3 regions of the Streptomyces sp. R-74717 genome follow, and region 1 is predicted to be linked to each of the others. Evidence: riboswitches for the same ligand, from Rfam matches in the RefSeq annotation. Region 1 holds a riboswitch; each other region holds the start of a gene.
The links. A riboswitch is a leader RNA that binds a small molecule or an ion and turns the genes downstream of it on or off. The one in region 1 is predicted to bind cobalamin.

Region 1 (10,448 bases):
CTGATCGCTCATGCGGAGATCCTGTCAGCCCTGGAGGTGAACGGGCATGCGATCGGCGGGACAAGTCACAATCCGGAGAAGTTCACAAAGGGGATGGCGGGGGGCGAACCGGGCCCGAATCGACCCTGCGCCCGGCCCACACCACCCTGCGAGGGACAAACTGAACGCACCGACTCCAGTTGGAGTCACCGTAGCGCCCTGCCCAGTTCACCTTCCGTTCATCCAGGTTGCCTACGGTCCACGTGCCAATGACGTCGAGCGATTGCCTGGGTAAATGGAACACATCACGCTGCTGCTCGCGATTGTGATCGTGACAGCTCTAGTGTTCGATTTCACGAACGGTTTCCATGACACCGCCAACGCGATGGCGACCACCATCTCGACCGGTGCACTCAGACCGAAGACAGCGGTGGCCATGTCCGCCGTTCTCAACCTCGTCGGCGCGTTCCTGTCGGTCGAGGTCGCCAAGACGATCTCCGGCGGGATCATCAACGAGGACGGGCTGCGGACAGAAGTCATCTTCGCGGCACTCGTCGGCGCCATCCTGTGGAATCTGCTGACCTGGCTGGTCGGACTGCCGTCCAGTTCCTCGCACGCCCTGTTCGGCGGTCTGATCGGCGCGGCCGTGATGTCGGCGGGCTGGTCGTCGGTCAACGGCGGCACCGTCGTCACCAAGGTGCTGCTCCCCGCGGTCGCCGCCCCGATCGTCGCCGGTCTGGCCGCGCTGCTGGCCACCAGGCTGACGTACCGGATCGGCGGGAAGATCCGCAACGACGCCCAGGAGAAGGCCACTGCCAAGGGCTACCGCGCCGGCCAGATCGCCTCGGCCGGACTGGTCTCCCTCGCCCACGGCACCAACGACGCGCAGAAGACCATGGGCATCATCACCCTGGCCCTGGTCACCGGTGGCGTCCTGCACCCCGGCTCCAACCCGCCGGTCTGGGTCATCGTCTGTGCCGGTACGGCCATCGCACTCGGCACCTACCTGGGCGGCTGGCGCATCATCCGCACCATGGGCAGCGGCCTCACCGACCTCAAGCCGCCGCAGGGCTTCGCCGCCCAGACCAGTGCGGCCACGGTCATCCTGGCCTCCTCGCACCTCGGCTTCTCCCTCTCCACCACCCAGTCCTGCTCCGGCGCCGTGATGGGCGCGGGCCTCGGCCGCCGGGGCGGCGTGGTCCGCTGGTCCACCGCCACCCGGATGTTCGTCGCCTGGGGTCTGACACTGCCGGCCGCGGGCCTGGTCGGCGCGGGCGCGGAGCTCCTCACCAAGCAGGGCACCTGGGGTGTCGTCGTCGTCGCGGCGCTGCTGGTCGTCGGCTCCGGGGCGATCTGGCTGGTGTCGCGCCGCAAGCCGGTCGGCCACGGCGATGTCGCCCCGACGGGCGGCGAAGCCGAGCCCGCGGGCATCGTCACCACGGCCATCGCCGCCGTCAGCCCGCCGCTCACCGTGGCCCAGGCAGCGGCCCAGGACCTCAAGACCACCATTCCGGCTCCGGCCGGAACCGCCCAGGACCCGGCGCGACCCGCCACCGTCTAGGCCAGCCGCCTAGGCAGGCCGTCTAAGGATTCAGCATGAACATCGACTGGGCAGCCCTCGGCTCCGTCTTCGGCGTCTCCCTCGTCGTCACCGTCGCGCTGGTGGGTTTCTTCACCCTGGGCATCGTCGGTCTCTCCAAGCAGCCCGAACCGGCGGCGCAGGGCGGCTCCGGCGGCTCACTGCTGCTGGCCCGCGCCGGCGCCTACGTCTGCTTCGCGCTGTGCGCTGCGGCGGTCGCGTACGGGATCTATCTGATCGTCGCCTGAGCCCTCCTCCGCGCACTCCCCTCGTCGGGCCGGACACACCTCGTGTGTCCGGCCCGTCGTGGTGTGCCCGGCCCGATGTGGGGCTCAGCACACTGCACCGTCGCAGGTCAACGGCAAGTTGACGGGCGTTCGCGGAGCGTGGTGGACTGCCGGAGCCAATTACGGCGACAGCAGAGGAAGCCGGTGCGAATCCGGCGCGGTCCCGCCACTGTCACCGGGGAGCAGTCCCCCACACCGGAAGTCACGGCACGCGCGAGCGGGTTGGAAGGCCGGGGGAACTGCGGATCCGGGAGCCAGGAGACTCTCGTCGCCGGTCACGTCGAACCAGGGCGCGGACCCTGAGTGAGGACATATCGCCATGCCTGGCTGCCGTGCGTCCGTTGCTGTGGCGCTCTCGACGAGAGCCGCCTGTACGAAGGTCCTTCGAGGCGTAACGGCCGGTTGAGCCGTGCGTGCCGACCGCGTCTTCGCGTACGGCGCCACGGCCGGTCTGATCGGCGATCTGCTGCTCGGTGACCCCCGCAGGGGACATCCGGTCGCCGCCTTCGGGCGGGCCGCGGCGGGCGTCGAACGGCGTCTGTGGCGCGACCACCGCGGGTGGGGCGCCCTGCACACCCTGGTCTGCGCCGGAGGCGCTGCGGGTGGTGCCGCGCTGATCACCCGTGCCGTACGCCGTCATCCCGCCGCCTCCGTCGCACTGACCGCGGCCGCCACCTGGTCCGTCGTCGGCGGTACGTCCCTGGGGCGTGAGGCCCGGGCGATCGGCGGCGCCCTGGCCGCCGGTGACATCGAGTCGGCCCGCGAGCGGCTGCCGCATCTGTGCGGGCGCGACCCGTACTCCCTCGACGGACCGCAGATCGCCCGCGCCGTGGTGGAGTCCGTGGCCGAGAACACCTCGGACGCCGTGGTCGGCGCCCTGGTGTGGGGTGCCCTGGCCGGTGTGCCCGGGCTCGTCGGCTTCCGGGCCGCCAACACCCTCGACGCCATGGTCGGCCACAAGTCTCCCCGCCACCGGCGCTACGGCTGGGCCTCGGCCCGCCTCGACGACCTCGCGGGCTGGCCCGGCGCCCGGCTCACAGCCCTGCTCGCCGTGGCCGCCGGGGGGCGGCCACGTGGAGCGGTACGGGCGTGGCGGGCCGACGCGGCGAAGCACCCGAGCCCCAACGCGGGCCCGGTGGAGGCCTCGTTCGCGGGTGCGCTCGGCGTACGGCTCGGCGGGACCCTCGCGTACGGCGGCCGGATCGAACACCGCCCCGTCCTCAACGGGGAGACGGGCCGGGCGGTGGAGACCGAGGACATCGAACGCGCGGTACGGCTGTCGCGCCGAGTGAGTGCGCTGGCCCTCGGCGTGTGTGTGGCGGGACGACTGGGTGCGGGCCTCGCCGCACGACGGATCGCAGGACTTCGGTCCGAAGGACTTCAGGTCACAGGACGTCGGATCGCAGGACGGAGACGGACATGAGCGGCGGGCTGCTGGTCGCCGGAACCACCTCGGACGCGGGCAAGAGCGTCGTCACGGCGGGCATCTGCCGCTGGCTCGTGCGCCAGGGCGTGAAGGTGGCGCCCTTCAAGGCGCAGAACATGTCGCTGAACTCGTTCGTCACCCGCGAGGGTGCCGAGATCGGGCGCGCCCAGGCCATGCAGGCCCAGGCCGCCCGGGTGGAGCCCACCGCGCTGATGAACCCGGTCCTGCTCAAACCCGGTAGCGACCGCTCCAGCCAGGTCGTCCTGATGGGCAGACCGGTGGGCGAGATGAGTGCACGCGGCTACCACGGTGGCAGGCAGGAAGCGCTTCTCGGCACGGTCGTGGACTGTCTGGAGCAGCTTCGGGGCACGTATGACGCAGTGATCTGCGAGGGGGCGGGCAGTCCGGCCGAGATCAATCTGCGGCGCACGGACATTGTGAACATGGGCATCGCACGGGCGGCACGCTTCCCGGTGGTGGTCGTCGGCGACATCGACCGCGGTGGCGTCTTCGCCTCGTTCTTCGGTACGACGGCGCTGCTGGACGCCGAGGACCAGTCGCTGATCGCCGGCTACCTCGTCAACAAGTTCCGCGGCGACGTGTCGCTGCTGGAGCCCGGCCTGGAGATGCTGCGCGGGATCACCGGGCGGCAGACCTACGGGGTGCTGCCCTTCGCCCACGGCCTCGGCATCGACGAGGAGGACGGTCTGAGGCCCGCTTTCAAGAACAGCACAGCGCTGCGCGGAGCCGTACGCGAATCGGTCGTCGCGCCGCCGCACGGCGACGACGTGCTGCGCGTCGCGGTGTGCGCCGTACCCCTGATGTCGAACTTCACCGATGTGGACGCACTGGCCGCCGAACCGGGCGTCGTCGTCCGGTTCGTGGACCGCGCCGAGGAGCTGGCCGACGCCGACCTCGTCATCGTGCCGGGCACCCGCGGCACCGTGAACGCGCTGGCCTGGCTGCGCGAGCGCGGCCTCGCCGACGCCCTGGTGCGGCGTGCCGCCGAGGGCCGGCCGGTCCTCGGCATCTGCGGCGGCTTCCAGATCCTCGGTGAACACATCGAGGACGACGTCGAGTCGAGGGCCGGGCACATCGACGGCCTCGGCCTGCTGCCCGTTCACATCCGCTTCGACCGCGAGAAGACCCTCGCCCGCCCCGTCGGCGAGGCGCTCGGCGCCCCCGTCGAGGGGTACGAGATCCACCACGGCGTCGCCGATGTACGCGGCGGCGAACCGTTCCTGGACGGCTGCCGGGTCGGCGCCGTGTGGGGCACCCACTGGCACGGCTCGCTGGAGAGCGACGAATTCCGCCGCCGCTTCCTGACCGAGGCCGCGCGGGCCGCCGGCCGGCGCTTCGTCCCCGCCCCCGACACCGGCTTCGCCGCGCTGCGCGAGGAACAGCTCGACCGCCTCGGCGACCTCATCGAAGAACACGCGGACACCGACGCGCTGCTGCGGCTCATCGAGTCGGGCGCACCGTCAGGACTTCCCTTCATCGCCCCCGGAGCACCTGGAGCACGCGCATGAACGCCCCTATGAGCACTGTGCTGTTGCTGTCGACCGCCGACACGGACCTCCTCGCCGCCCGCGCCTGTGGCGCGCCGTACCGGATCGGCAACCCCACCCGCATCGACGCCCACGAGGAACTCCCCGCCCTGATCGAGGGTTCCTCCGTCGCCGTCGTCCGCCTCCTCGGCGGCAAGCGCGCCTGGGAGGACGGGCTGGCCGTCCTCAAGGCATCGGGCATCCCCACCGTGCTGCTGGGCGGCGAGGCCGTGCCGGACGCGGAGCTGATGGCCGAGTCGTCCGTACCCGCCGGTGTCGTCGCCGAGGCGCTGCGCTACCTCGTGGAGGGCGGCCCCGGAAACCTCGTAGAACTGGCCCGCTTCCTCTCCGACACCGTCCTGCTGACCGGCCACGGCTTCGCCGAGCCGCAGAAGATGCCCGAGTGGGGTCTGCGCGGCAGCCGCGAGTTCACCGAGGGCCGCCCGACCGTCGGCGTGCTCTTCTACCGGGCGCACCAGCTGTCCGGGAACACCTCGTTCGTGGACGTCCTCTGCGACGCGATCGAGGCCCGTGGCGCCAACGCCCTGCCCGTGTACTGCGGTTCGCTGCGCGGCGCGGACGCCGGTCTCTACGAACTGCTCGGCAGGGCCGACGCCCTGGTCGCCACGGTGCTCGCGGCAGGCGGCACCCGTGCGTCGGACGCCTCCGCCGGGGGCGACGACGAGGCCTGGGACATCGGCGCGCTCGCCGATCTGAACGTCCCTGTGCTGCAGGGGCTGTGCCTGACCTCCGCGCGCGCCGCGTGGGACGCCTCCGACGCCGCGCTCTCCCCCATGGACGCCGCGATGCAGGTCGCGATCCCCGAGTTCGACGGCCGTCTGATCACCGTCCCGTTCTCCTTCAAGGAGCAGGGCCCCGACGACGTACCGGTGTACCGCGCCGACCCCGAACGGGCCGCGCGCGTCGCCGGAATCGCGGTGCGCCACGCGGTCCTGAAGCACAAGCCGAACGCCGAGAAGAAGCTCGCCCTCGTCTTCACCGCCTACCCCACCAAGCACTCGCGCGTCGGCAACGCCGTCGGTCTGGACACGCCCGCATCGGCGGTGCGGGTCCTCGACGCCCTGCGCGACGCCGGTTACGGAGTCGACGGGCACCCCGACAACGGCGACGAGCTCATCCACCGTCTCATCAACGCCGGTGGCCACGACGTGGAGTGGCTGACCGAGGAGCAGCTCGCGGCAGCCCCCGCGCGTGTGCCGCTCGCCGACTACCGGGCCTGGTTCGACAAGCTGGAACCGGAGCTGCGCGACTCGATGCTGGAGCACTGGGGCGAGCCGCCGGGTTCGCTGTACGTGGACGGGGACGACATCGTCCTCGCCTCGCTCCGGTTCGGGAATGTGGTGGTGCTGATCCAGCCGCCGCGCGGCTTCGGCGAGAACCCGATCGCGATCTACCACGACCCGGACATGCCGCCGTCCCACCACTACATGGCGACGTACCGCTGGCTGGAGAACTCCTTCGGCGCGGATGCCGTCGTCCACATGGGCAAGCACGGCACGATGGAGTGGCTTCCGGGCAAGGGCCTCGGCCTGTCGGCCGGTTGCGGCCCCGACGCCGTGCTCGGCGAACTGCCGCTGATCTACCCGTTCATCGTCAACGACCCGGGCGAGGGCACCCAGGCCAAGCGCCGTGGGCACGCCACGGTGGTGGACCATCTGGTGCCACCGATGGCGCGCGCCGACACCTATGGCGACCTGGCCAAGCTGGAGCAGCTGCTCGACGAGTACGCGCTGGTCAGCGATCTCGACCCGGCGAAGGCCCCGTCGGTGCGGGCGCAGATCTGGACGCTGGTGAAGGCCGCCGAGCTGCACCACGACCTCCATGTCGACGAACAGCCCGGCGACGACGACTTCGACTCGTTCGTCATGCACATCGACGGCTACCTCTGCGAGATCAAGGACGTTCAGATCCGGGACGGCCTGCACATCCTGGGCGGCGGTCCCGTCGACGAGGCGCGGGTCAACCTGGTGCTGGCCGTGCTGCGCGCCTCCCAGGTATGGGGCGGAACGGCGAACGCGCTCCCGGGGCTGCGGGCGTCGATCGCCGAGCACTTCGGGCTCAGCGAGAAGGAGTTGCTGGCCGAGCCCGGCGCTGCGGTGAAGGTGCCGGTCGAGCTGACCGAACTGGTCGACGGCCCGGCGCGCACCGGTGCGGATGCGATCGACCTGCTGGAGCAGCTGTGCCGCCGGCTCGCTGAGGGCATGGAGGAGCGCGGCTGGGACATCACGGCTGCGACTGGGCTGGTCCAGGACGTACTGCGCGTCGAACTCCCGGATGCGGTGGCCGTGCTGGGCTTCGCGTGCGAGGAGGTCGTACCGCGTCTGGCCCGGACGACGGACGAGATCGACCACATTCTGCGGGCACTGGACGGCGGCTTCGTACCGGCCGGCCCGTCCGGATCGCCCACGCGCGGGCTCGTCAATGTGCTGCCGACGGGCCGCAACTTCTACTCCGTGGACCCGAAGGCGATTCCGTCCCGGCTGTCGTGGGAGGTCGGGCAGTCGCTCGCCGACTCCCTGATCGCCCGGTATCTCGCCGACACGGGCGACTACCCGAAGTCGGTCGGCCTGACCGTGTGGGGCACCTCCGCCATGCGTACCCAGGGCGACGACATCGCGGAGATCCTCGCGCTGCTCGGCTGCCGGCCGGTGTGGGACGACGCGTCGCGGCGGGTGACCGGGTTCGAGGTCGTGCCCGTGAGCGAGCTGGGGCGCCCGCGCATCGATGTGACCGTGCGGATCTCCGGGTTCTTCCGCGATGCGTTCCCGCATGTGGTGGGGCTGATCGACGATGCGGTACGGACGGTTGCGGAGCTGGACGAGCCCGCGGACGCCAACTACGTACGGGCGCACGCCGACGAGGACACGGCGGAGCACGGCGACCGGCGTCGGGCGACGGCACGCGTCTTCGGGTCGAAGCCGGGGGCGTACGGGGCGGGGCTGCTGCCGCTGATCGACGCGCGGAACTGGCGCAGCGACGCGGATCTGGCCGAGGTGTACGCGGTGTGGGGCGGTTACGCGTACGGGCGCGGGCTCGACGGGCGGGCGGCGCGCGGGGACATGGAGACGGCGTTCCGGCGGATCGCGGTGGCGGCGAAGAACGTCGACACGCGTGAGCACGACCTGGTCGACGCGGACGACTACTTCCAGTACCACGGCGGCATGGTCGCCATGGTGCGGCATCTGACCGGCGAGTCGCCCGAGGCGTACGTCGGTGACAGCGCCACGCCGGACCAGGTGAAGACGCGGACACTGGGCGAGGAGACCCACCGGGTGTTCCGGGCGCGGGTGGTGAACCCTCGGTGGATGGCGGCCATGCGGCGGCACGGGTACAAGGGTGCCTTCGAGATGGCCGCGACCGTGGACTACCTCTTCGGCTACGACGCCACGGCGGGGGTCGTCGACGACTGGATGTACGAGAAGTTGTCGGCGGAGTACGTCTTCGACGAGACCAACCGGGACTTCATGAAGACGTCCAACCCCTGGGCGCTGCGCGGTATTTCGGAACGGCTCCTGGAGGCGGCCGAGCGGGGGCTGTGGGCGGAGCCGGACGCTCAGACGCTGGAGCGGCTGCGGGCCACGTACCTGGAGCTCGAGGGCGACCTGGAGGGAGACGAGTGAGCGGCGTGCGCACGCCTGCTGTCCGGGGGCTCCGTCCCCGGACCCCCGCTCCTCGAACGCCGGAGGGGCTGACATCACGCCGTTCACCCAAGGAGGCATCGTGAGTACGCCGTACCCCTTCACCGCCATTGTCGGGCAGGACGATCTCCGGCTCGGGCTGCTGCTGAACGCCGTCTCGCCCGCCGTCGGCGGCGTGCTGGTGCGCGGCGAGAAGGGCACCGCCAAGTCCACCGCCGTGCGTGCGCTCGCCGCGCTCATGCCGGAGGTTCCCGTGGTCTCCGGGTGCCGGTTCTCGTGCGACCCGGCGTTGCCCGATCCGGCGTGTCCCGATGGCCCGCATGAGGCCGGGACCGGCGTGTCGCGGGATGCGCGAACGGTCGAGCTTCCCGTCGGCGCGTCCGAGGACCGGCTCGTCGGGGCGCTCGACATCGAGCGGGCGCTCGCCGAGGGCGTGAAGGCGTTCGAGCCGGGGCTGCTCGCCGATGCGCATCGCGGGATTCTGTACGTCGACGAGGTCAACCTGCTCCACGACCACCTCGTGGACCTGCTGCTGGACGCGGCCGCCATGGGCGCTTCGTACGTGGAGCGCGAAGGCGTCTCCGTACGGCATGCCGCGCGCTTCCTGCTCGTGGGGACGATGAACCCCGAAGAGGGAGAACTGCGGCCGCAGTTGCTCGACCGGTTCGGGCTGACCGTCGAGGTCGCCGCGTCCCGCGAGACCGATCAGCGGGTCGAGGTCGTGCGGCGGCGTCTCGCGTACGACGACGATCCTGCGGGCTTCGCCGCCGAGTGGGCCGCCGAGGAAGGCGCGTTGCGGGCCCGGATCGTTGCCGCGCGTGCGCTGCTTCCCGGAGTGCGGCTCGGGGACGGGGCGTTGCGGCAGATCGCGGCCACCTGCGCGGCCTTCGAGGTCGACGGGATGCGCGCGGACATCGTGATGGCACGGACGGCCACCGCCCTGGCGGCGTGGGCGGGACGTACGGATGTGCTCGCCGAGGATGTGCGGCAGGCCGCTCTGCTCGCACTCCCCCACCGGCGTCGGCGCAATCCCTTCGACGCGCCGGGCCTGGACGAGGACAAACTCGACGACACGCTGGAGCAGAACAGCGGCGAGGACGACGATCCGGACCCGGACGGCCCCGGAGGCGGCGGCCGGCCCCCGCAGGGCGACGGCCCCGACACGCCGCCGCAGCCCGAGAGCGAGGCGGGCGACACGCCCGCGCAGTCCGTTCCCGAGCAGGGGCAGGGACAGCAGTCTTCCGGGAGCGGCGAGCAGCAGCCCGTACGCGCCGGTGAGCCGTTCCGTACGAAGATGCTGAGCGTGCCGGGTCTGGGCGAGGGCGCGGCGGGGCGGCGGTCCCGGGCGCGTACCGAGCACGGGCGTACGACCGGTGCGCGGCGCCCGCAGGGCGCCCTGACCAAACTGCATCTGGCCGCGACCGTGCAGGCCGCTGCCCCGCATCAGCGGACGCGGGGGCGGACGGGGCGGGGACTGGTGGTCCGGCGGGACGATCTGCGGCAGGCGACCCGGGAGGGACGCGAGGGAAACCTCGTTCTCTTCGTGGTGGACGCGTCCGGATCGATGGCTGCCCGGCAGCGTATGAGTGCCGTGAAGGGTGCGGTCCTTTCGCTGCTGCTGGACGCGTATCAGCGGCGGGACAAGGTCGGGCTGATCACCTTCCGGGGCAAGGATGCCGAGGTGGTGCTGCCGCCGACGTCGTCGGTGGACGCTGCGGCGGCACGGCTGGAGATGCTGCCGACAGGTGGGCGTACCCCCGTGGCGGCCGGGCTGTTGAAGGCCCATGACGTGCTGCGGGTGGAGCGGCTGCGTGATCCGTCGCGGCGGCCGTTGCTGGTCGTGGTGACCGACGGGCGGGCGACCGGCGGGCCCGAGCCGGTGGCGCTGGCGTCGCGGGCGGCGCGGTTGCACGAGGTCGAGGGCACCGCGTCCGTCGTCGTGGACTGCGAGTCGGGGCCCGTACGGCTCGG
Region 2 (10,448 bases), 3.9 Mb from region 1:
ACGGAACACCCAGTTGGTGCCCGTGGCGAGACCGTGCAGCAGACCCCGCGAGCGGAACCAGTAGACGTACGCGAACGCGCCGTAGAAGAACAGCCCCTCGATGCACGCCGCGAAGCAGATCAGGTTCAGCAGGAAGCGACGGCGGTCGGCCTTCGTCTCCAGTCGCTCGATCTTCTCGACCGAATCCATCCACTTGAAGCAGAACTGCGCCTTCTCACGGATCGACGGAATCTCCTCGACCGCGTCGAACGCGGCGGCACGGTCGTCCGGATCGGGCAGATACGTGTCGAGCAGCGTCAGATAGAACTGGACGTGCACGGCCTCCTCGAAGAGCTGCCGCGACAGATACAGCCGCGCCTCGGGGGAGTTGATGTGCTTGTACAGCGTCAGCACGAGATTGTTGGAGACGATCGAGTCACCCGTCGCGAAGAACGCGACGAGCCGGCCGATCATGTGCTGCTCGCCGGGGGAAAGCTTGGCGAGGTCGGCGACGTCGGAGTGGAGGTCGACCTCCTCCACCGTCCAGGTGTTCTTGATCGCGTCGCGGTAGCGCTCGTAGAAGTCCGGGTAGCGCATGGGCCGCAGAGTCAGTTCGAAGCCCGGGTCGAGCAGGTTCTTCTCGGAGTTGGTGGAGCTCATTACTGGCAGGCCTCGCAGGACTCGGGGTTTTCGAGGGAGCAGGCGATCGCGTCCGCGTCGGGAGCCTGGGCCTGCTGCACGGGAATGGGGGCGGCGGCCGAGGCCTGGCCGGAGGCCGCACGGGCGATCCGGGTCGCCGGGCGCGAGCGCAGGTAGTACGTCGTCTTCAGCCCCTGCTTCCAGGCGTACGCGTACATCGAGGAGAGCTTGCCGATCGTCGGCGTCTCCATGAACAGGTTCAGCGACTGGCTCTGGTCGAGGAACGGCGTACGGGCCGCTGCCATGTCGATCAGACCGCGCTGCGGGATCTCCCACGCCGTGCGGTACAGCGCCCGTACGTCCTCCGGGATCCAGGCGAAGCCCTGCACGGAACCGCTCGCCTCGCGCAGTGCCTCACGGGTCCGCGCGTCCCACACGCCGAGCTGCTTCAGTTCATCCACCAGATATGCGTTGACCTGGAGGAACTCGCCACTGAGCGTCTCGCGCTTGAAGAGGTTGGAGACCTGCGGCTCGATGCACTCGTACACCCCTGCGATCGAGGCGATCGTCGCCGTCGGCGCGATGGCGAGCAGCAGCGAGTTGCGCATCCCGGTCTTCGCGACCCGGGCGCGCAGCGCGTCCCAGCGCTCCGGCCAGTTCAGCTCGGTGTCGTAGTGGTCGGGGTGCAGCACACCGCGCGCGGCACGCGTCTGGGACCAGGCGGGCAGCGGTCCGGACCGCTCGGCGAGCTCGCAGGACGCCTCGTAGGCGGCGAGCATGATCCGCTCGGAGATCTTTGTGGAGAGCGCGCGGGCCTCGGGGGAGTCGAACGGCAGCCGCAGCTGGAAGAAGACGTCCTGCAGACCCATCGCACCCAGGCCGACGGGGCGCCACTTCGCATTGGACCGGCCGGCCTGCTCGGTCGGGTAGAAGTTGATGTCGACGACCCGGTCCAGGAAGGTCACGGCCGTGCGGACAGTCGCGTCCAGCCGCTCCCAGTCGATGCCACCGTCGGCGACGAACGCACCGAGGTTGACCGAGCCCAGGTTGCAGACGGCCGTCTCGCCGTCATCGGTGACTTCGAGGATCTCGGTGCACAGATTCGACGAGTGGACGACGCGGCCCGGCTCGGCGGTCTGGTTCGCGGTCCGGTTGGAGGCGTCCTTGAACGTCATCCAGCCCTGGCCGGTCTGCGCGAGGGTACGCATCATCCGGCCGTACAGCTCACGGGCCGGCATCGCCTTGCGGGCCAGCCCCTTGGCCTCGGCTGCCCGGTACGCGGCGTCGAACTCGTCGCCCCACAGGTCGACCAGCTCGGGCACATCGGCGGGTGAGAACAGCGACCAGTCGCCGTCCGCGTCGACCCGGCGCATGAACTCGTCCGGGATCCAGTGCGCCAGGTTGAGGTTGTGCGTACGCCGCTGGTCCTCACCCGTGTTGTCGCGCAGCTCCAGGAACTCCTCGATGTCCGCGTGCCATGTCTCCAGGTAGACGGCGGCGGCGCCCTTGCGGCGGCCGCCCTGGTTCACGGCGGCGACCGAGGCGTCGAGCGTCTTCAGGAACGGCACGATGCCGTTGGAGTGCCCGTTGGTGCCGCGGATCAGCGAACCGCGGGCGCGGATGCGGGAGTACGAGAGGCCGATGCCGCCCGCGTGCTTGGAGAGCCGTGCCACCTGGTGATAGCGGTCGTAGATCGAGTCGAGCTCGTCGAGCGGGGAGTCCAGCAGATAGCAGGAGGACATCTGCGGATGCCGGGTGCCGGAGTTGAACAGGGTCGGCGAGGACGGCAGGTAGTCGAGCCGGCTCATCAGCCCGTACAGCGCCGCGACTTCGTCCAGGGCGCGCTTCGAGTCGTCCTCGGCGAGCCCGGCCGCGACGCGCAGCATGAAGTGCTGCGGCGTCTCGATGACCTGGCGGGTGTGCGGGTGACGCAGCAGATAGCGGCTGTACAGCGTCCGCAGCCCGAAGTAACCGAAACGGTCGTCGGCGCCGTCGGTCAGCGAACCCTCCACCAGTGCGTCGAGCGCGGCCGCGTGCAGCGCGACGAACTCGGCGGTGCGGTCCGCGATCAGGCCCTCTCGGTGCCCGACGGCCACCGAGGCGGAGAAGGACACCGCGCCCTGGCCCGCCGCCTCGTCCGCGATGGTGCGGGTCAGCAGCCTGGCCGCGAGCCGGGAGTAGGCGGGGTCCTCGGAGATCAGCCCCGCGGCGGCCTCCGTGGCCAGCGAGCGCAACTCCGCCTCGTCCGACCGGGCGTTACGGCCGCGCAGCGCGGCGGCGGCGACGCGACCGGGGTCGGTGTCGGGCAGATCGACGGTGAGGTCGGTCAGGGTCCGCAGCAGTGCGGTTCCCGGTCCGTCGTGTGCGGTTCCCTCGGACTCGGCCGCTTCGGACACGGCGACTGAAGCCGGATCGGCTGGCGCGATGGTCACGTGGTGCTCTCCCTCGCTCGGCTCGGGGCCGGCGGGGAGCGGGGCAGCCGGGCAGAGGTGGGCCCGCGTCGGGCAGCACTCATCACGGCGTCCACCGGCCCATCCGCGAGGCCCGGACGTCTGGCATCCGGTTCGGTCGAGCCGGATGCGCTGTCGGCAGGCCCTCGGACTTACCTGAGGGTGCGCAAAAGCGCACCGAATACACCGTTGCGGGACAGTTCCGGATTCGCACCGGATTTCCCTGCGGCGACAGCGAGCACGAGCATACATGTGGGGGCCGCTGGATGGGACGGCCCCCACATGTTGTGTCGCGCAACAGAAGTCGAGCCGACGGGACAAGCCGTGAGATCCCCTGCCGGAGCAGACGGACGGCCCGCCACGCCCCGCTGAAGGGGCGCGACGGGCCGTCGTCCGGCCGTGGGAGCGGTCGTCAGTGGCCGCCGCCCGGGGCCCCCGCCGTGGCCGGCGGGAGCTCCGCTTGGACGCTCGGGTCGCCCGCGTCGGCCGTGTAGTCGGCCGGGGAGGTCTCGTCGATCCCGGCGGGTGCCTTCACGGCGTTCAGAACGAAGGTGAGCACCACCGTCACCACCACGTTCAGCACGAACGCGGTCAGGCCGATGTAGCCGATCTCGCCGATGCCCGGGATCTCCTTGGACGACCCGCCGAAGTGCGCCTGGGTCGGGCTGGCGACCCCGTACGCGGCCACCGTCCCGTACACCATGCCGACCGCCCAGCCCGCGAGCAGTGCCCAGCGGTGGAACCAGCGGGTGAACAGGCCGCCGACCAGGGCCGGCATCGTCTGGAGGATCCAGATCCCACCGAGCAGCTGGAAGTTGATCGCGACCGTCTTGTCCATGGTGAGGACGAAGGCGAGCGCGCCGACCTTCACCAGCAGCGACACCAGCTTGGAGACCTTGGTCTCCTGTTCCGGGGTCGCGTCCGGCCTGAGGAAGTCCTTGTAGATGTTGCGGGTGAAGAGGTTCGCCGCGGCGATCGACATGATCGCGGCGGGCACCAGAGCCCCGATTCCGATGGCGGCGAACGCGACCCCCGCGAACCAGTCGGGGAACATGTTCTCGAACAGCTGGGGGATGGCCAACTGCCCGTTGTCCACCTTGATCCCGGCGGCGATCGCCATGAAACCGAGCAGCGCCAGCAGGCCCAGCATCAGCGAGTACAGCGGCAGGATCGTGGTGTTGCGCCGGATCACATTGCGGCTGCGGCTGGAGAGCGTCGCCGTGATCGAGTGCGGATACATGAAGAGCGCCAGCGCCGAGCCCAGCGCCAGTGTGGCGTAACCCCATTGGCCCGCTTCACCCGGCGCGAGCGCGCCGCGCGGTTTGCCGGTTGCCGGGTTGGTCTGGGAGAACGCATCGCCCGCCTTGGCGAAGATGTCGTCGAAGCCGCCGAGCTTGATCGGGATGTAGATGATCGCCACCGCGATGACCAGGTAGATCAGTCCGTCCTTGACGAACGCGATCAGCGCCGGCGCCCGCAGACCGGACGAGTAGGTGTACGCGGCGAGCACTGCGAACGCGATCAGCAGCGGCAGGTCCTTGATGAACCAGTGGGTGTTCTCTCCACCGCCCACGCCCATCACGTCCAGCACGGCCTGGATGCCGACGAGTTGGAGCGCGATGTACGGCATCGTGGCGAGGATGCCCGTGACGGCGACCGCCAGCGAGAGCCCCTTCGAGCCGAAGCGCCCGCGGACGAAGTCCGAGGTGGTCACGTACCCGTGCTTGTGCGAGACCGACCACAGCCGCGGCAGGAAGGTGAAGATCAGCGGGTACACGAGGATCGTGTACGGCACGGCGAAGAAGCCTGCCGCGCCCGCCGCGTAGATCGCCGCGGGAACGGCGACGAAGGTGTACGCGGTGTACAGGTCGCCGCCGAGCAGGAACCAGGTGACCCAGGTGCCGAACGAACGTCCGCCCAGGCCCCATTCGTCGAGGCTGGCGTCGTTCTCGGCCTTCCGCCAGCGCGCCGCCAGGAAGCCCATGACCGTGACGGCCAGGAAGAAGAAGATGAAGACGCCGAGCGCGACGCCGTTCACGCCGTCCTTCATGCCGACGCACCCCCCTTGCGGGCGCGCTGGTCACGCTGCCACAGCTTGTACGCGATCATCGTGAGTGCGGTGGAGATCAGCACCCAGAGCATCTGGTACCAGTAGAAGAACGGAATGCCGATGAAGGTGGGGTCCACCTTCGCATACGAACTCACCCAGAGCATCGCCACGAACGGCGCGATGAGACAGAGGGCGATGACCACCCGCACGGGGGTGACTGTGGGCGGTTTTCCTTCTGGGTCTGCTGGCATGCGGCGACTCCGTCCCCTCGCTGATCACCTGGTGTAATGCGCAGGAAATCTAGGGGAGGCTTCCGGTCACCGTCACCCCCTGTCCGCATTGCGGTCCGGCAACGGTCCCATGTTCGGGCGCGAATGTTCGGAATGTTGTCAAACGTACGACACTTGGTCTGCGCCAAGGTGTGCCAACGGCCCCGTGGAGTGGTGGATTCCACGGGGGCCGAGACGGTTGCGCCCAGGGGTGCGTGGCCGGAATCAGTCGGCCGACGCACCCGGACCTCAGTCCGTCGGCCGCTTCAGGCGCGCCACGAACTTGTACCGGTCGCCCCGATAGACCGAGCGCACCCACTCCACCGGCTCGCCCTGCCCGTCGAGCGAGTGCCGGGACAGCATCAGCATCGGCAGGCCGACATCCGTACCGAGCAGTCCGGCCTCGCGCGGGGTGGCGAGCGAGGTCTCGATGGTCTCCTCGGCCTCGGCCAGCCGGACGTCGTACACCTCCGCCAGGGCGGTGTAGAGCGAGGAGTACTTCACCAGTGAACGGCGCAGCGCCGGAAAGCGTTTGGCCGAAAGGTGCGTGGTCTCGATCGCCATCGGCTCCCCGCTGGCGAGCCGCAGCCGCTCGATCCGCAGCACTCGCCCACCGGTCGTGATGTCGAGCAGCCCGGCGAGCGTGTCGTCCGCCGTGACATAGCCGATGTCCAGCAACTGGGACGTCGGTTCGAGCCCTTGGGCGCGCATGTCCTCGGTGTACGAGGTGAGCTGCAGGGCCTGTGAGACCTTCGGCTTGGCGACGAAGGTGCCCTTGCCCTGGATGCGCTCCAGCCGGCCCTCGACGACCAGTTCCTGGAGTGCCTGGCGCACGGTCGTGCGCGAGGTGTCGAACTCGGCGGCCAGGGTCCGTTCCGGTGGCACGGGGGTGCCCGGCGGCATGGTGTCCGTCATGTCGAGGAGATGTCGCTTCAGCCGGTAGTACTTCGGGACGCGCGCCGTCCGCGTGGCCGCGCCCGTCTCGTTCTCCGTACTGCCCCCGTCGGCACCCATGGCCCGCCTTCCCGACTGCTGCGTTGCTGCCGTCACCGGCTCCTCCGTCTGTCGCGGCTCACATGGTGGCACGGTCCGGTCACGGCTCGTCGCCCTCCCTCAGGTGTCGGTCCTGTAACGGACGCGAGTGCACTTCTTATACACCCTTGACACCCCTAAAGGTCTAGGCCAAGCTCCCGGTGCTGGTCTAAACCATTAAAGACCAGGTCCAGCCCCAGCAGTACTCGTCGAATGTCTTCGCGGTGGGCGGGGTTGCAATATCCCTGAGGAGGGTTTGGCGTGAAGCGCAAGCTCATCGCGGCGGTCGGCGTCGCGGGCATGATGATCGGCCTCGCGGCGTGTGGGTCCGACGACGGCGACAGCAACAGCGGTAAGAAGACCGGCCCGGACAGCTACAAGGGCGAGACGCTCACCGTCTGGACGATGTCCGGATCGAACCCGCCCGGGTGGACCAAGACGGTCACCGATGAGTTCGAGAAGAAGACCAAGGCCAAGCTGAAGATCGAAGTCCAGGACTGGAACGGTATTCAGCAGAAGGTCACCACGGCCCTCTCCGAGTCCAACCCGCCGGACGTCCTGGAGATCGGCAACACCCAGACCCCGGCGTACGCCAAGACCGGTGGCCTCGCCGACCTCGGTGACCTGAAGAAGGAGATCGGCTCCGCCTGGGCCGACGGCATCAACCAGCCCTCCATATACGACGGCAAGCAGTACGCCCTGCCGTGGTACGTGGGCAACCGCGTCGTCATGTACAACAAGAAGGTCTTCAAGGACGCCGGTATCACCGAGACGCCGAAGACCCGTGCCGACCTCTTCAAGGCGTTCGACGCCATCAAGGAGAAGGGCGACGCCGAGCCCGTCTACCTGCCCGGCCAGAACTGGTACTTCTTCGACGGTCTGCTCGTCGGCAAGGACGTCTCGCCGGTCAAGAAGGAGGGCGACAAGTACGTCTCCAACCTGGCGGACCCGAAGGTCGCCGAGGCCATGGACGTGTACAAGCAGTACCAGTCCTACTCCAAGGCTCCCAAGGACAAGGACGAGGCCACCCCGCAGCAGGCCGAAGTCTTCGCCAAGGGCAAGACCGGCGCCATCATCGCCATGGGCTACGAGGCCGGCACCGCCATCAAGGCCAACCCGAAGCTCAAGGACGACATCGGCTTCTTCACCATCCCCGGTGAGACGGCGGACAAGCCCGAGGGCGTCTTCCTCGGCGGCTCCAACCTCGCCGTCGCCGCGGGCAGCAAGAAGCAGGAGCTGGCCAAGGAGTTCCTGAAGATCGCGCTCTCCGAGAAGAACGACGGCGCGCTCATCAAGGAGGCCGGCTGGTCTCCGAAGAACGACGCCATGCAGCAGTACACCGTCGGCCAGCCCGCCGCCGAGGCGGCCGGCCCGGCCGCCGCCAAGTCCGGTGGCACCACCCCGCTGATCCCGGAATGGGCGCCGGTCGAGAACCCGCCGAACCCCATCAAGACCTACATGACGCTGGTCCTGCAGGGCAAGTCGCCCGCCGACGCCGCCAAGCAGGTCGAGGGCGAGCTCAACAAGCGCCTCAGCCAGCAGCAGTAATCGCAGTAACGCGTCCCGCGCCGGGGCGGCGGGTCTCGAACCGCCGTCCCGGTTGTACGCACCGTTCCGTGTAGGGCTTTGTTGGAAGAGATGGCGAGCATGGCAGTGCAAACCGATCCCTCGGATGTGGCCAAGACGGTCGCAGTCCGCGGGCAGGACGGGAAAACACCCGTCGGGCAGCACGGGGGAAGCAAGCGGAAGGTGGGTATCGGCACAGCGCCGTACCTGCTGATGGTTCCCGCGCTTGCGGTGACGGCGATCTTCCTCGGGTATCCCTTGGTCAAGAACGCCATGCTGTCGTTCCAGAACCTCAATATGGGACAGCTGATCCAGCATGTCACCGAGTGGAACGGCTTCGAGAACTACCAGGAGATCCTCACCGGTGAGGACTTCTGGAAAGTCACGCTCCGCACGATCGTGTTCACCGGCGTCAACGTCGTTCTGATCATGATCATCGGCACGCTGGTCGGACTGCTGCTCGCCCGTCTCGGCAAGAAGATGCGCCTCACCCTGATGGTCGGCCTGGTGCTCGCCTGGGCGATGCCGGTCGTGGCCGCGTCCACCGTGTTCCAGTGGCTGTTCGCCTCACGCTTCGGCGTCATCAACTACGCGCTGGACAAGCTCGGCTGGCACTCGATGGCCGACTTCAACTGGACCGGCTCGCAGTTCTCGACCTTCTTCGTGGTCACCCTGATGATCGTCTGGCAGTCGATCCCGTTCGTGGCGATCAACCTGTACGCGGCGACCACCACCATCGCCAAGGAACTGTACGAAGCCGCCTCACTCGACGGCGCCGGCGTCTGGAAGAGCTTCACATCGGTGACGTTCCCGTTCCTGCGGCCCTTCCTCTACGCCACGACCTTCCTCGAGGTCATCTGGGTCTTCAAGGCCTTCCCGCAGATCTTCACCATCAGTGAGGGCGGCCCCAACCGCCTCACCGAGACACTGCCGATCTACGCCTTCGTCGAGGGTGTCGGCAACCAGCACTACGGCATGGGCGCGGCGATCTCCCTGCTGACCATCCTGATCATGCTGGGGCTGACCTCGTACTACCTCCGCATCGTTCTCAAGCAAGAGGAGGACGAGCTGTGAAGCGCTCACTGCTCGGCCGCATCTGGCCCAACGCAACGGCGATCGTCCTCTTCGCCGCACTGGTCTTCCCCGTCTACTGGATGTTCAGTACGGCGTTCAAGCCGACCGGCGACATCATCACCGAGACGCCGGTCTGGTTCCCGACCGACGTCACGTTCGAGCACTTCAAGACGGCGTACCACGCACCGAACTTCCTGGCCCTGGTCAGGAACTCGCTCACCGTCACGCTGCTCGCCGTGGTCTTCTCGCTGGTCATCGCGCTCTTCGCGTCGTTCGCGCTGGCCCGGATGCGGTTCAGGGGTCGTAAGAGCATGATCCTGGTCTTCATGATCGCGCAGATGGCCCCCTGGGAAGTCATGGTCATCGCGATCTACATGCTGGTCCGCGACGCCGACATGCTCAACAGCCTGGTGCCGCTGACGCTCTTCTACATGGTGATGGTGCTTCCCTTCACGATCCTGACGCTGCGCGGCTATGTCGCGGCGGTGCCCAAGGAGTTGGAGGAGTCGGCCATGGTCGACGGCTGCACCCGCCCGCAGGCCTTCATCAAGGTGATCCTGCCGCTGCTCGCCCCCGGCCTGATGGCCACCTCCCTCTTCGGCTTCATCACGGCGTGGAACGAATTCCCGCTGGTTCTGATCCTCAACAAGGACCCCGAGGCCAAGACACTTCCGCTGTGGCTCTCCCAGTTCCAGAGCCAGTTCGGCGACGACTGGGGCGCGACCATGGCGGCGGCCTCGATCTTCGCCATCCCGATCCTCATCCTCTTCGTCTTCCTACAGCGCAAGGCCGTCAGCGGCCTCACCGACGGCGCCGTGAAGGGATAACACCGCTCCATGACCACGCTGATATCCACCACGGACACCATCACGCGCGACGCTCTCGCCGTCCTGCAGCCCGGATTCACCGGCACCACCGCCCCGGACTGGTTGCTGCGCCGGGTCGACGAAGGCCTCGCCTCCGTCGCCCTGTTCGGCCGCAACATCCGGACGTCCGAGCAGGTTGCCTCGCTCACCGCCCAGCTCAGGGCCGAGCGCGACGATCTCCTCGTCGCGATCGACGAGGAGGGCGGTGACGTCACCCGCCTCGAGGTGCGTACCGGCTCCTCCTTCCCCGGCAACCTCGCGCTCGGCCACGTCGACGACGTGGCGCTGACCCGCGCGGTCGCCCAGGAGCTGGGCCGCCGGCTCGCCGAGTGCGGCGTCAACCTCAACTGGGCGCCGTCCGCGGACGTCAACTCCAACCCGGGTAACCCGATCATCGGTGTGCGGTCCTTCGGCGCCGACACCGAGCTCGTGGCCCGGCACACCGCCGCGTACATCGAGGGCCTCCAGACCGCAGGAGTTGCCGCCTGCACCAAGCACTTCCCCGGGCACGGCGACACCGCGA
Region 3 (10,448 bases), 590 kb from region 1:
GCACCGGCGGGGGCGCAGTGGGTCCACAGCAGAGTGCTCGACGAGACCTTGGTGCGCGCCGACTCCGCCCAGCTCTACTTCGACCCGGCCTCGGACACCGTGTACCTCTCCGCCGCCAACGTGCACCTGCCGAACGCCGTCACGGTCCACGTCGGCCCGGACGGCAACCAGGTGACCATCACGCCCACGCCACCGGCACCCACGCCATGAACGGCCTCCAGCACCAGGCCACGCCTCTCTCCGGGGGCTTCCCCTGAGTCGTGGACACGACATCGACTGTCGCCCCGTTCCCGGTGTCGGACACGGATCGACTTCCGACCGTCGCCGCCCCCGTCCGCTCCTGCGCCTACTCCTCCGGCGGGAAGACGACCTCCCCCGATCCGGTCAGCGTGATCGTGATCGCCTCGACCGGGCATCCCTCGGCCGCGGCGAGGACCTTCTCGTTGGCGTCGGTCTCCGGGGCTGCCGGGTGGGACTGCCGGGCGGAATCCAGCGCGAATCCGCCCGGGGCATGGTTCACGCACATCCCGGAGCCGATGCAGACCCCTCGGTCGACCTCCACGGCCCAGCGGTCCCTCATCACGCCCCCTCGTATCCGGCCGGCAGATGGATCATCTTGTGCTCGAAGAACTCGGCGTATCCCTCGGGGCCGAACTCCCGTCCCAGACCGGAGTTCTTGTAGCCGCCGAACGGGCCGAGCATGTCGAGGCTGAAGGTGTTCACGCTGTACGTGCCCGTCCTGACCCGGCGGGCGATGTCGATGCCGCGTTCGGTGTCGGCGGTCCAGACGCTGCCGCTGAGCCCGTAGTCGGAGTCGTTGGCGATCCGTACGGCCTCGGCCTCGTCGCCGTACGGCAGGAGGCAGATGACGGGGCCGAAGATCTCCTCGCGGGCGATGCGCATGGAGTTGTCGACGTCGCCGAAGAGGGTCGGCTCGACGTACCAGCCCCGTTCCTGGGACGCCGGACGACCGCCGCCGGTAAGGATCTTGGCGCCCTCGTCCTGGCCGATCCGGATGTAGTCGAGCGAGCGCCGCTGCTGGCGCTGCGCGACGAGGGGGCCGAGTTCGGTGGCGGGGTCGAGCGGGTCGCCGACCTTCAGCGCACCCGCCGCGGCGGCGAACGCCTCGGCCATCTCGTCGTAGCGGGAGCGCGGGACGAGGATGCGGGTCTGGGCCACGCACGCCTGGCCGTTGATCATCCAGGCGAAGGGGACGATGCCCGCGACGGCCGCGTCCAGATCGGCGTCGGGGAGGATCACGGCGGCGGACTTCCCGCCCAGCTCCAGCGTGACGCGGGTGAGGTTGCGGGAGGCGACCTCCATCACCCGGCGCCCCGCGGCCACGGACCCGGTGAACGACACCTTGTCGACGCCCGGATGCCCGACCAGGTACTCGCTGACCTCACGGTCGGCCGGAAGGATCGACAGCACCCCCTCCGGCAGCCCGGCCTCGGCGGCGATCTCGGCCAGGATGTAGGCGTCCAGCGGGGATTCGGGCGAGACCTTGAGCACGGCGGAGCAGCCGGCCAGCAGCGCGGGCGCGAGCTTGGCGGCGGCGGTGAACTGCGGAACGTTCCACGGCACCACGGCCGCGACCACTCCCACCGGCTCCCGGCGCACCAGCAGCGGCCCGAGCACCCCGTCCCGCCGCTCCTCGTACGGGAAGCCGCGGGCGACGGTGATCGCCGCGTCCCACACCATCATCGCGGCAAGCGCCTGCACCATGACACCGGACGTGTACGGGGTGCCGTTCTCCGAGCTGATGACCCGGGCGATCTCCTCGTACCGCACGGCGAACGCGTCCTTGATCCGGGTGATCACCTCGATCCGCTCGTCGAGGGACGCCCGCGGCCAGGGCCCCTCGTCGAAGGCCCGCCGGGCGGCGGCGACAGCCCGGTCCACGTCCCCCTCGCAGGCGTGCGGCACCCGTCCGATGACCTGTTCGGTGTGCGGGGAGATGACCTCGATGACATCCCGGCCCAGCGGATCGACCAACTCCCCGCCGATGAACAGTTTTCCGTGTTCGACAAGCTCGGTCATGGCTGCTGCCTCCCGCGACCCGGCACGATACCTGACTCTGTGTCAGAACTGATACCAGTTCCAGTTCCAGGAGTCCACGGCTGCGACAGCGCCCACCCGGGCCGTCGGCCGATCGGTCCGGGCCGCCGCCCGACCGAGGAGGGTCCTCGAACGAATAGATGGTCGACTGGGGCTACTACTGAAACAAGTTCTCGTTACAGTGGGCGCGGTGCACCGCACAGCCGTACGTCCGGTACGCCGACCAGGCCGCGGAGAGAGATGGGGAGCCCATGACGCAGGTGACCGACCACGGCGGAGGCGTACACAGCATCAAGGTCCCCATCCCTGACAATCCGCTCGGCCACACTCTTGTGCATGTTCTCGACACCGATCGCGGACCGGTCCTGATCGATACGGGCTGGGACGATCCGGAGGCGTGGGACACGCTCACCGACGGGCTCGCCGCCACCGGTGTGGATATCGGCGACATCCACGGTGTGGTCATCACCCACCATCACCCGGACCACCACGGCCTCTCCGGGCAGGTGCGCGAGGCGTCCGGGGCCTGGATCGCCATGCATGCGGCGGACACCGCGATCGTGCGGCGGACCCGTGAGTCCCGGCCGGGCACCTGGCTGACGTATCTCTCGGCGAAGCTCAGCGCGGTCGGTGCACCCGAGGAGCATCTCGCGCCGTTGCGGGCGGCCGCGGCCGAGAGGGGCCGGATGCGCACGCTGCCCGGGCTGCGGGCTGCGCTTCCGGACCGGGAGATCGTTCCCGGTGAACTCCTCGGTCTGGCAGGCCGCAAGCTGCGGGCCATCTGGACGCCGGGGCACACGCCCGGCCATGTCTGCCTGCACCTGGAGGAGGAGCATCCGAGGAATCTGCCGGGCCGTGGCCGGCTCTTCTCCGGGGATCATCTGCTGCCGGGGATCAGCCCGCACATCGGGCTGTACGAGGACCGGGACGACGCCACGGTCACCGACCCTTCCCCAAGCTCTCAGCTGCGTTCGAGCAGGGGAGACCCCCTTGGCGACTACCTCGACTCGTTGGAGCACATCGGCAGGCTCGGGGTCGCCGAGGTGCTGCCCGCCCATCAGTACGCGTTCGCGGATGCCGCAGGCCGCGTCCAGGAACTCCTGGACCATCACGAGGAGCGGCTGACCGGCCTGCTCAAACTGCTGGCCGCCCCGCTGACGCCGTGGCAGCTGGCCGAGCGGATGGAGTGGAACCGGCCCTGGGCGCAGATCCCGCACGGCTCGCGGAGCATCGCCGTCTCGGAGGCGGAGGCGCATCTGCGGCGGCTGGTGAAGCTGGGGCGCGCGGAGGCGGTGGCGGGGAGCGAGCCGGTGATGTACATCGCGGTGTGACGGGGCTCCCGCCCCGGCGGGAGGGAGGACGGGCGTCGGCGCTCCTCCCGGCTCGGAGGCCGTCCGAACCCGCCCGGTAGAGTGTGCGAGTCGTCATCATGCCCGTTCAGGGGGAAGCCGGTGCAAATCCGGCACTGACCACGCAGCCGTGAACCGTCGTAGGAGACGGTGAGTCGGAATGCCCTGTCCGCGGTCGTGACCGGCTCGCACCACCGGAACCCCGGTGGTCGGCACCGTCGAGGTATACGGAGCCGGAGCCTGGTGCGTGAGCGTGCCTGTGCCCGGTTCCCCCCCGCAGGAGAGGCCCCGCCCGCCATGACCGTACGCCGCAGCGCAGCAACGCTCGCCGTCACCGCCACCGTGCTCTGTGCGGCCGCTGCCCCGGTCGCGGTCGCAGCGCCGTCCCCGTCGCCCTCGCCGTCCGTCGCACTGCCTTCCGGGCTGTACGGGACGAAGGACCCCACGTACGACGGTGTCTGGCGGCAGTCGCTGGCCTTCCTCGCCCAGCGGGTCGAGGGCGTCACGCCCGCCACGAAGTCGGTGGACTGGCTGATCGCCCAGCAGTGCGGCAACGGCGCCTACGCCGCGTACCGGCCCGATGTCTCCCAGCCGTGCGCCGAGAAGACCGTGCTGGACACCAATGCCACCGCGGCCGCCGTCCAGGCGCTCGTCGAGGTGGGCGGGCACCGGGACATCGTGAACAACTCTGTGCGCTGGCTGAAGTCCGTACAGAACGAGGACGGCGGCTGGGGTTACACCGCGGGCAGCCCCAGTGACGCCAACTCCACCTCGCTGGTGATCGGCGCCCTTGCCCGGCAGGGCCAGCGGATCGGGGACATCACGACCCCGGGCGGCAAGACCCCCTACGACGCACTGCTGGGGCTCGCGATCCCGTGCGGCGGCAAGGACGGCGGCGCCTTCGCCTACCAGCCCGACAAGGCCGGGAAGCTCGCCGCCAACGCGGACGCCACCGCGGCCGCCGTGCTCGGCACGATGGGCAAGGGCCTGGCCGTCGGGGACAACGCCGCGGTCAAGGCGCCCAACTGCCACCCGGGGTCCGGTCTCACGCCCGAGCAGGCCGCCCAGAACGGCGCCCACTTCCTCGCGGACACCCTCGCGACCAGCGGTCACCTCAACCTGGCGCCGATGCCCGGCGCCGCCGACTCCACCCCGCAGCCCGACTTCGGCAACACCGCGGACGCGGTCGTCGCGCTGTCGGCCGCGGGCCACCAGGACAAGGCGGCCAAGGCCGTGACCTGGCTGAAGAAGAACTCCGCGGCCTGGGCCGAGCAGAACGGTCCCGCCGCCTACGCGCAGCTCGCCCTCGCCGCCCACGCGACCGGTGCCGACGCCCGCGACTTCGGCGGCGTCAACCTGATCGACAAGCTGAACGCGACCGGTCCCGCCCCCGCGGCCGTCACGACGCCCGACCCGTCCGCCGACACCGGGTACGTGGCCACGGAGAAGGACCAGGTCCACAGCGGGGACGACGTGATCGGCGGCGTGTGGTGGTACGTCGGCATCGGCCTCGTCGTCGGTGCGGGCGCCGGCTTCCTGATCAGCGGCCGCCGGAAGAACCAGCAGCTGTGAGGCGGGCGGGAAGGGCCGCCGCTCTCCTGGTGATCCTGGGCGCCGTCCTGGCCGTGCTCGGCGCGGGGACGGCTCAGGCGGCCGGGTACCGGTACTGGTCGTTCTGGGAGGGCTCCGGCACCGGCTGGACGTATGCCACCCAGGGCCCGTCCCTGGTCCGGCCGGACGACGGCGCGGTGCAGGGCTTCCGGTTCTCGGTGAGCGAGGACTCCCAGGACTCGGCGAAGCCGCGCCGCTCCCCCGGCTTTACGGAGATCTGCGCGGACACCCCGGCCGAGGACGGCACCAAGCGGGTCGCGCTGGTCATCGACCCGGGCACGGCGGCGGACGCCCCGGCCGGCGAGACTCCGCCCGCGCTGCGCACCGCGTGCGCACGGGTCGCCCCGGACGCGAGCACCGCGGAGGCGCTCGCCTCGGTGGCCAAACCGCTGCGCTACAGCAGCGACGCGCTGCTCTGTGCCATATCCGGCTATCCGGCCTCGGGCTGCGGCGAACAGGTCTCGGACGACGGTCACCAGGCGCCTGCCGCGTCCGCATCCGCGTCCCCGGCCGATTCCGCCGCCGACGGGGACTCCGGCGGCTCCGGCGGCGGACCGTCCGTCGGGGTGCTGGTCGGGGCCGGTGCCGTTCTTCTCCTCGGCACAGCCGCAGTCGTGCAGGCCCGCCGCCGCCGCGGATGACCGCCTCGACCACCCGCCCGGCCCGGCCGCGCCGCCCACTGCGCGCCCCCGGGGCGACCCGGAGCAACGCCCTGCCCGCCGGGGCCTGGTGGCTGTGGGCGCTCGGCCTCGCCACCGCCGCGTCCCGGACCACCAATCCACTGCTGCTCGGCCTGTTGGTGGGGGTGGCGGGCTATGTGGTCGCGGCGCGCCGTACGGATGCGCCGTGGGCCCGTTCGTACGGAGCGTTCATCAGGATCGGGCTGTTCGTCGTCGGTGTGCGGCTGGTCTTCTCCGTCTTTCTCGGTTCGCCGATCCCCGGTACGCATACGGTGTTCACACTCCCCGAAGTGCCGCTGCCCGACTGGGCGAAGGGTGTCAGGATCGGTGGCCGGGTCACCGCCGAACAGCTGGTCTTCGCGCTGTACGACGGGGCGAAGCTGGCCACCTTGCTGATCTGCGTCGGTGCGGCGAACTCGCTCGCCAACCCGGCCCGGCTGCTGAAGTCGCTGCCGGGTGCGCTGTACGAGGCGGGGGTCGCCGTCGTCGTCACGATGACGTTCGCGCCGAACATGGTCGCCGATGTGGTGCGGCTGCGCACCGCGCGGCGGCTGCGGGGCCGTCCGACCGGTGGCATCAAGGCGGTCCTCCAGATCGGACTGCCGGTCCTGGAGGGCGCGTTGGAGCGGTCGGTCGCGGTGGCGGCCTCGATGGACGCGCGCGGATACGGGCGCACCGCACAGGTCCCGCCCGCCGTCCGGCACACCACGAACGTCCTCACGCTCGGCGGGCTGCTCGGGGTGTGCGCGGGTACGTACGGTCTGCTGGCCGCGCAGGGTGCGGTGTACGGCCTGCCGCTGCTGATCGCCGGGCTCGTCGCCGCGATGGCCGGGCTGCGGCTCGGCGGGGCCCGCTCGGTCCGTACCCGCTACCGGCCCGACCGGTGGGGTGTGCGCGCCTGGCTGGTGGCGGGTTCGGGGGTCGCCGTGGCCGTGGCGATGATCTGGGCGGGCGGTGTCGACGGGGAGGCGCTGCACCCCGGGGTCGTACCGCTGGTCGCACCGGTGCTTCCGTTGTGGCCCGCGGCGGCGGTGCTGATCGGGCTGCTGCCCGCGGTGGTGGCGCCCGTGCCGCCCCCGGTGGGCGCCCCGAACTCCAAGGAGAGCCAGTGATCCGGTTCGAGCACGTCTCGGTGCAGTACGAGGGGACGGAGCGCCCCACCCTCTCCGGGGTCGATCTGACCATTCCCGAGGGCGAGTTGGTACTGCTCGTCGGTCCGTCCGGGGTCGGGAAGTCGACGCTGCTGGGCGCCGTGTCCGGTCTCGTACCGCACTTCACCGGCGGCACGCTGAGCGGCCGGGTCACGGTCGACGGCCGTGACACGCGTACTCACAAACCACGCGAACTCGCCGATCTGGTCGGCACGGTGGGCCAGGACCCGCTCTCCCACTTCGTCACCGACACGGTCGAGGACGAGCTGGCGTACGGGATGGAGTCGCTGGGCCTCGCCCCCGATGTGATGCGGCGGCGGGTCGAGGAGACCCTCGATCTGCTGGGCCTGGCCGGGCTGCGCGACCGGCCGATCGCCACGCTCTCCGGCGGGCAGCAGCAGCGGGTGGCGATCGGCTCGGTCCTCACCCCGCACCCGAAGGTCCTGGTCCTCGACGAGCCGACGTCCGCGCTGGACCCGGCGGCGGCCGAGGAGGTCCTCGCCGTGCTGCAACGGCTGGTGCACGACCTCGGTACGACGGTCCTGATGGCGGAGCACCGGCTGGAGCGGGTGGTGCAGTACGCGGACCAGGTCGTCCTGCTGCCGTCGCCGGGCGTCGCACCGGTCATGGGCGCGCCCGCGGACATCATGGCCGTCTCCCCGGTCCACCCGCCGGTCGTCGCGCTGGGCCGGCTGGCGGGGTGGGAGCCGCTGCCGCTCTCGGTCCGCGATGCCCGGCGCCGGGCGGCGGGCCTGCGCGAGCGGCTGGCGCAGGCACAGCCGCCCGCCCCGTCGCCCGCACCGGCCGGTGCAACCGTGGCCCCGCTGCCCGCCGCCCCCGCGCGGCGCGGCGCCCTCGCCCGGCTGCTGGGCCGCGGCGCACGGACCACCACCGCCGCTTCCGAGCCCGTCGCCGATGCCACGGCCCGGGTCGAGCGTCTCGGTGTACGGCGTGGGCGAGTCGAGGCGCTGCGCCGGGTGACGCTCACCGTCGCCGCCGGCGAGACCGTCGCCCTGATGGGCCGCAACGGTGCGGGCAAGTCCACCCTGCTGGCCGCGCTCGTCGGCATGGTCGAGCCCACCGCGGGCACCGTCCTCGTCGGGGGCCGGACCCCGCACCGTACGCAGCCGCGCGAGATGGTGCGCCGGGTCGGCCTCGTACCGCAGGAACCACGCGATCTGCTGTACGCGGACACGGTCGCCGCCGAGTGCGCCGCGGCCGACGCCGACGCGGGCGCCGCAGCGGGCAGCTGTCGGGCCCTGGTCTCCGAACTGCTGCCCGGTGTGCCGGACGACACACACCCCCGCGATCTCTCCGAGGGGCAGCGCCTCGCGCTCGCCCTGGCCGTCGTGCTCACCGCGAGGCCCCCGCTGCTGCTCCTGGACGAGCCGACCCGCGGGCTGGACTACGCGGCGAAGGCCCGACTGGTAGGGGTGCTGCGCACTCTCGCGGCCGAGGGGCATGCGATCGTCCTGGCCACGCACGATGTGGAACTCGCCGCCGAGCTGGCGCACCGGGTGGTGATACTCGCCGACGGGGAGAGCGTCGCGGACGGGGAGACCCGGCAGGTGGTGGTCTCCTCCCCGGCGTTCGCTCCGCAGACCGCGAAGATCCTCGCCCCGCAGGAGTGGCTGACCGTGACGCAGGTGCGCGGCGCGCTGGGAGCCACGTCATGAGCGGGCGCCGGACACGGCCGGTACGTCTCGGGCCGCGTGCGATCGCCGCGCTCGTCCTCGTCAGTGCGATCGGTGTGGTCGCGTTCGGCTGGCCGCTGCTGGCCGGTGCGGACTCCGGTCTGGCGCATTCCCAGGACGCGCCGTGGCTGTTCGCCGCGCTGCTGCCGCTGCTGGTCGGCGTGGTCGTCGCGATGATCGCGGACTCCGGTCTCGACGCGAAGGCGGTGGCGATGCTGGGGGTGCTGGCCGCGGTCGGCGCCGCGCTGCGCCCGCTGGGCGCGGGCACGGCGGGGCTGGAACCGATGTTCTTCCTGATGGTGCTGAGCGGCCGGGTGCTCGGGCCCGGCTTCGGCTTCGTGCTCGGCTCGGTGACGATGTTCGCGTCCGCGCTGCTCACCGGTGGGGTGGGCCCGTGGATGCCGTTCCAGATGCTGTCGATGGGCTGGTTCGCGATGGGCGCGGGCCTGCTGCCGGGCCCGGACCGGCTGCGCGGGCGGGCCGAGCTCCTGATGCTCGCGGCGTACGGGTTCGTGGCGTCGTTCGCGTACGGCACGGTGATGAACCTGTACGGCTGGACGATCGTGCCCGGACTCGGTTCGGGGATCTCCTTCCAGCCGGGTGACCCGCTGCCGGAGAACCTGGTCCGCTTCCTCGCGTACTGCATGGCCACTTCGCTCGGCTGGGACCTGGGCCGGGCCGTGCTCACCCTGGTGCTGACCCTCACCATCGGCGCGACGCTGCTGAAGGCGCTGCGCCGGGCCACCCGCCGCGCCGCCTTCGAGGCCCAGGTCACATTCGACGCCCCCGGCACGTGAGGCCTCCCACAGGGCCTTGATGCTCCACGAGGCGGGGTAGTAGCCGCACCCACTCGGCACGAACATCGTCCAGCACGAGAGCGGCTGGAACCCCAGCGCGACCAACGCCTCGTCCGGCGCCTATGGCCTCGTCCAGGCCCTGCCCGGCTCGAAGATGGCCTCCGCCGGCTCCGACTGGAAGACCAACGCCAAGACCCGGATCAAGTGGGGCATGGACTACATGAACTCCCGCTACAGCAGCCCGTGCGGCGCCTGGTCGTTCTGGCAGGCCAACCACTGGTACTGAGCCGACACCCGCTGAGCTCGCACGAAGGCCCCTCGAATCCGCCACCGGTCTGGGCCTTCGCCACACCCTGACGCAGGTCAACACATGGCCAACGGTCTACTTCATATAACTTGGCCAGCTTAATAACCCGTTGGTCCATTTAGGCGCATTTTGCTCGGGTGTCCGTTCCCGTCAGCCGCCGGAGCGTTGTCACGTACGTGGAACCTCGAGACTTCTGGGATCGGAACGCCGTACTGGCGGAAGCATTCTGCGCCAGCGACGAACGCATGCGTCTGGCGCAGGCGCTACTGGACGAGGCGCAGGCGGAGCGGAGCAGGACGCTTGCGGCCTTCGCCGTCACAGTCGGCGACGACGGCTCGATCGCAGACATGATGGGCCTCAACGAACGCGAAGTGCGATTAGCACGACGCACGGTGGGCCGCGGTGACGCCCGGTCCCTTGCCCAGGAGCTCCTGAGCCAGCCCCCGCAAGCGACGAGGGAAGCACCGGCCGAACCCGCACCCGAGATCCCCGTGCCTCACCCGCGCGAAGAGGTGATCGTTCCGCCGCTGGACACGCCACCGCCGGCCCCGGCCTCACCCCCTCCTCCTTTGCCGCCCGTCGAGATGGAGAACACGGTCGTCTGGTCGCCCAGCATGGACTCCGTGCTGCTGTGGAGCTGGGAGTCCGGCCTCGACGTGCAGACGGTCGCCGCCGAACTCGGTCTGGACGTACGGGCACTGCTGATGCGCGTACAGGAGCTCGCCAACGACGGACTGCTCACGCTCGCGACCCCGGTCGCCGAGGTGAGCCGGTCCGGGCGGCACCGCCGCCAGCACGAGG

Region 2: another riboswitch for cobalamin. It lies ahead of NRF20_RS15920 (ribonucleoside-diphosphate reductase subunit alpha); the one in region 1 lies ahead of NRF20_RS34060 (cobalamin biosynthesis protein).
Region 3: another riboswitch for cobalamin. It lies ahead of NRF20_RS31390 (prenyltransferase/squalene oxidase repeat-containing protein); the one in region 1 lies ahead of NRF20_RS34060 (cobalamin biosynthesis protein).

What each region holds. Positions count from the first base shown of each region.
Region 1 is NZ_CP102361.1:7,428,315-7,438,762, reverse strand. It holds gene NRF20_RS34075 (class II aldolase/adducin family protein) at 1-12, opposite strand, end outside; gene NRF20_RS34070 (anion permease) at 275-1,540, shown strand; gene NRF20_RS34065 (hypothetical protein) at 1,576-1,806, shown strand; cobalamin riboswitch at 1,979-2,110, shown strand; gene NRF20_RS34060 (cobalamin biosynthesis protein) at 2,255-3,268, shown strand; gene NRF20_RS34055 (cobyric acid synthase) at 3,265-4,800, shown strand; gene cobN (cobaltochelatase subunit CobN) at 4,809-8,459, shown strand; gene NRF20_RS34045 (putative cobaltochelatase) at 8,560-10,448, shown strand, end outside.
Region 2 is NZ_CP102361.1:3,547,494-3,557,941, reverse strand. It holds gene NRF20_RS15925 (ribonucleotide-diphosphate reductase subunit beta) at 1-639, opposite strand, end outside; gene NRF20_RS15920 (ribonucleoside-diphosphate reductase subunit alpha) at 639-3,050, opposite strand; cobalamin riboswitch at 3,188-3,329, opposite strand; gene mctP (monocarboxylate uptake permease MctP) at 3,481-5,118, opposite strand; gene NRF20_RS15910 (DUF3311 domain-containing protein) at 5,115-5,369, opposite strand; gene NRF20_RS15905 (GntR family transcriptional regulator) at 5,637-6,401, opposite strand; gene NRF20_RS15900 (extracellular solute-binding protein) at 6,681-7,967, shown strand; gene NRF20_RS15895 (carbohydrate ABC transporter permease) at 8,067-9,059, shown strand; gene NRF20_RS15890 (carbohydrate ABC transporter permease) at 9,056-9,886, shown strand; gene NRF20_RS15885 (glycoside hydrolase family 3 protein) at 9,896-10,448, shown strand, end outside.
Region 3 is NZ_CP102361.1:6,840,703-6,851,150, reverse strand. It holds gene NRF20_RS31410 (hypothetical protein) at 1-210, shown strand, start outside; gene NRF20_RS31405 (ferredoxin) at 347-580, opposite strand; gene NRF20_RS31400 (aldehyde dehydrogenase) at 580-2,040, opposite strand; gene NRF20_RS31395 (MBL fold metallo-hydrolase) at 2,310-3,389, shown strand; cobalamin riboswitch at 3,460-3,595, shown strand; gene NRF20_RS31390 (prenyltransferase/squalene oxidase repeat-containing protein) at 3,705-4,979, shown strand; gene NRF20_RS31385 (SCO2322 family protein) at 4,976-5,659, shown strand; gene NRF20_RS31380 (energy-coupling factor transporter transmembrane component T) at 5,656-6,810, shown strand; gene NRF20_RS31375 (ABC transporter ATP-binding protein) at 6,807-8,525, shown strand; gene NRF20_RS31370 (ECF transporter S component) at 8,522-9,340, shown strand; partial or broken gene NRF20_RS31365 (transglycosylase SLT domain-containing protein) at 9,399-9,626, shown strand; gene NRF20_RS31360 (hypothetical protein) at 9,893-10,448, shown strand, end outside.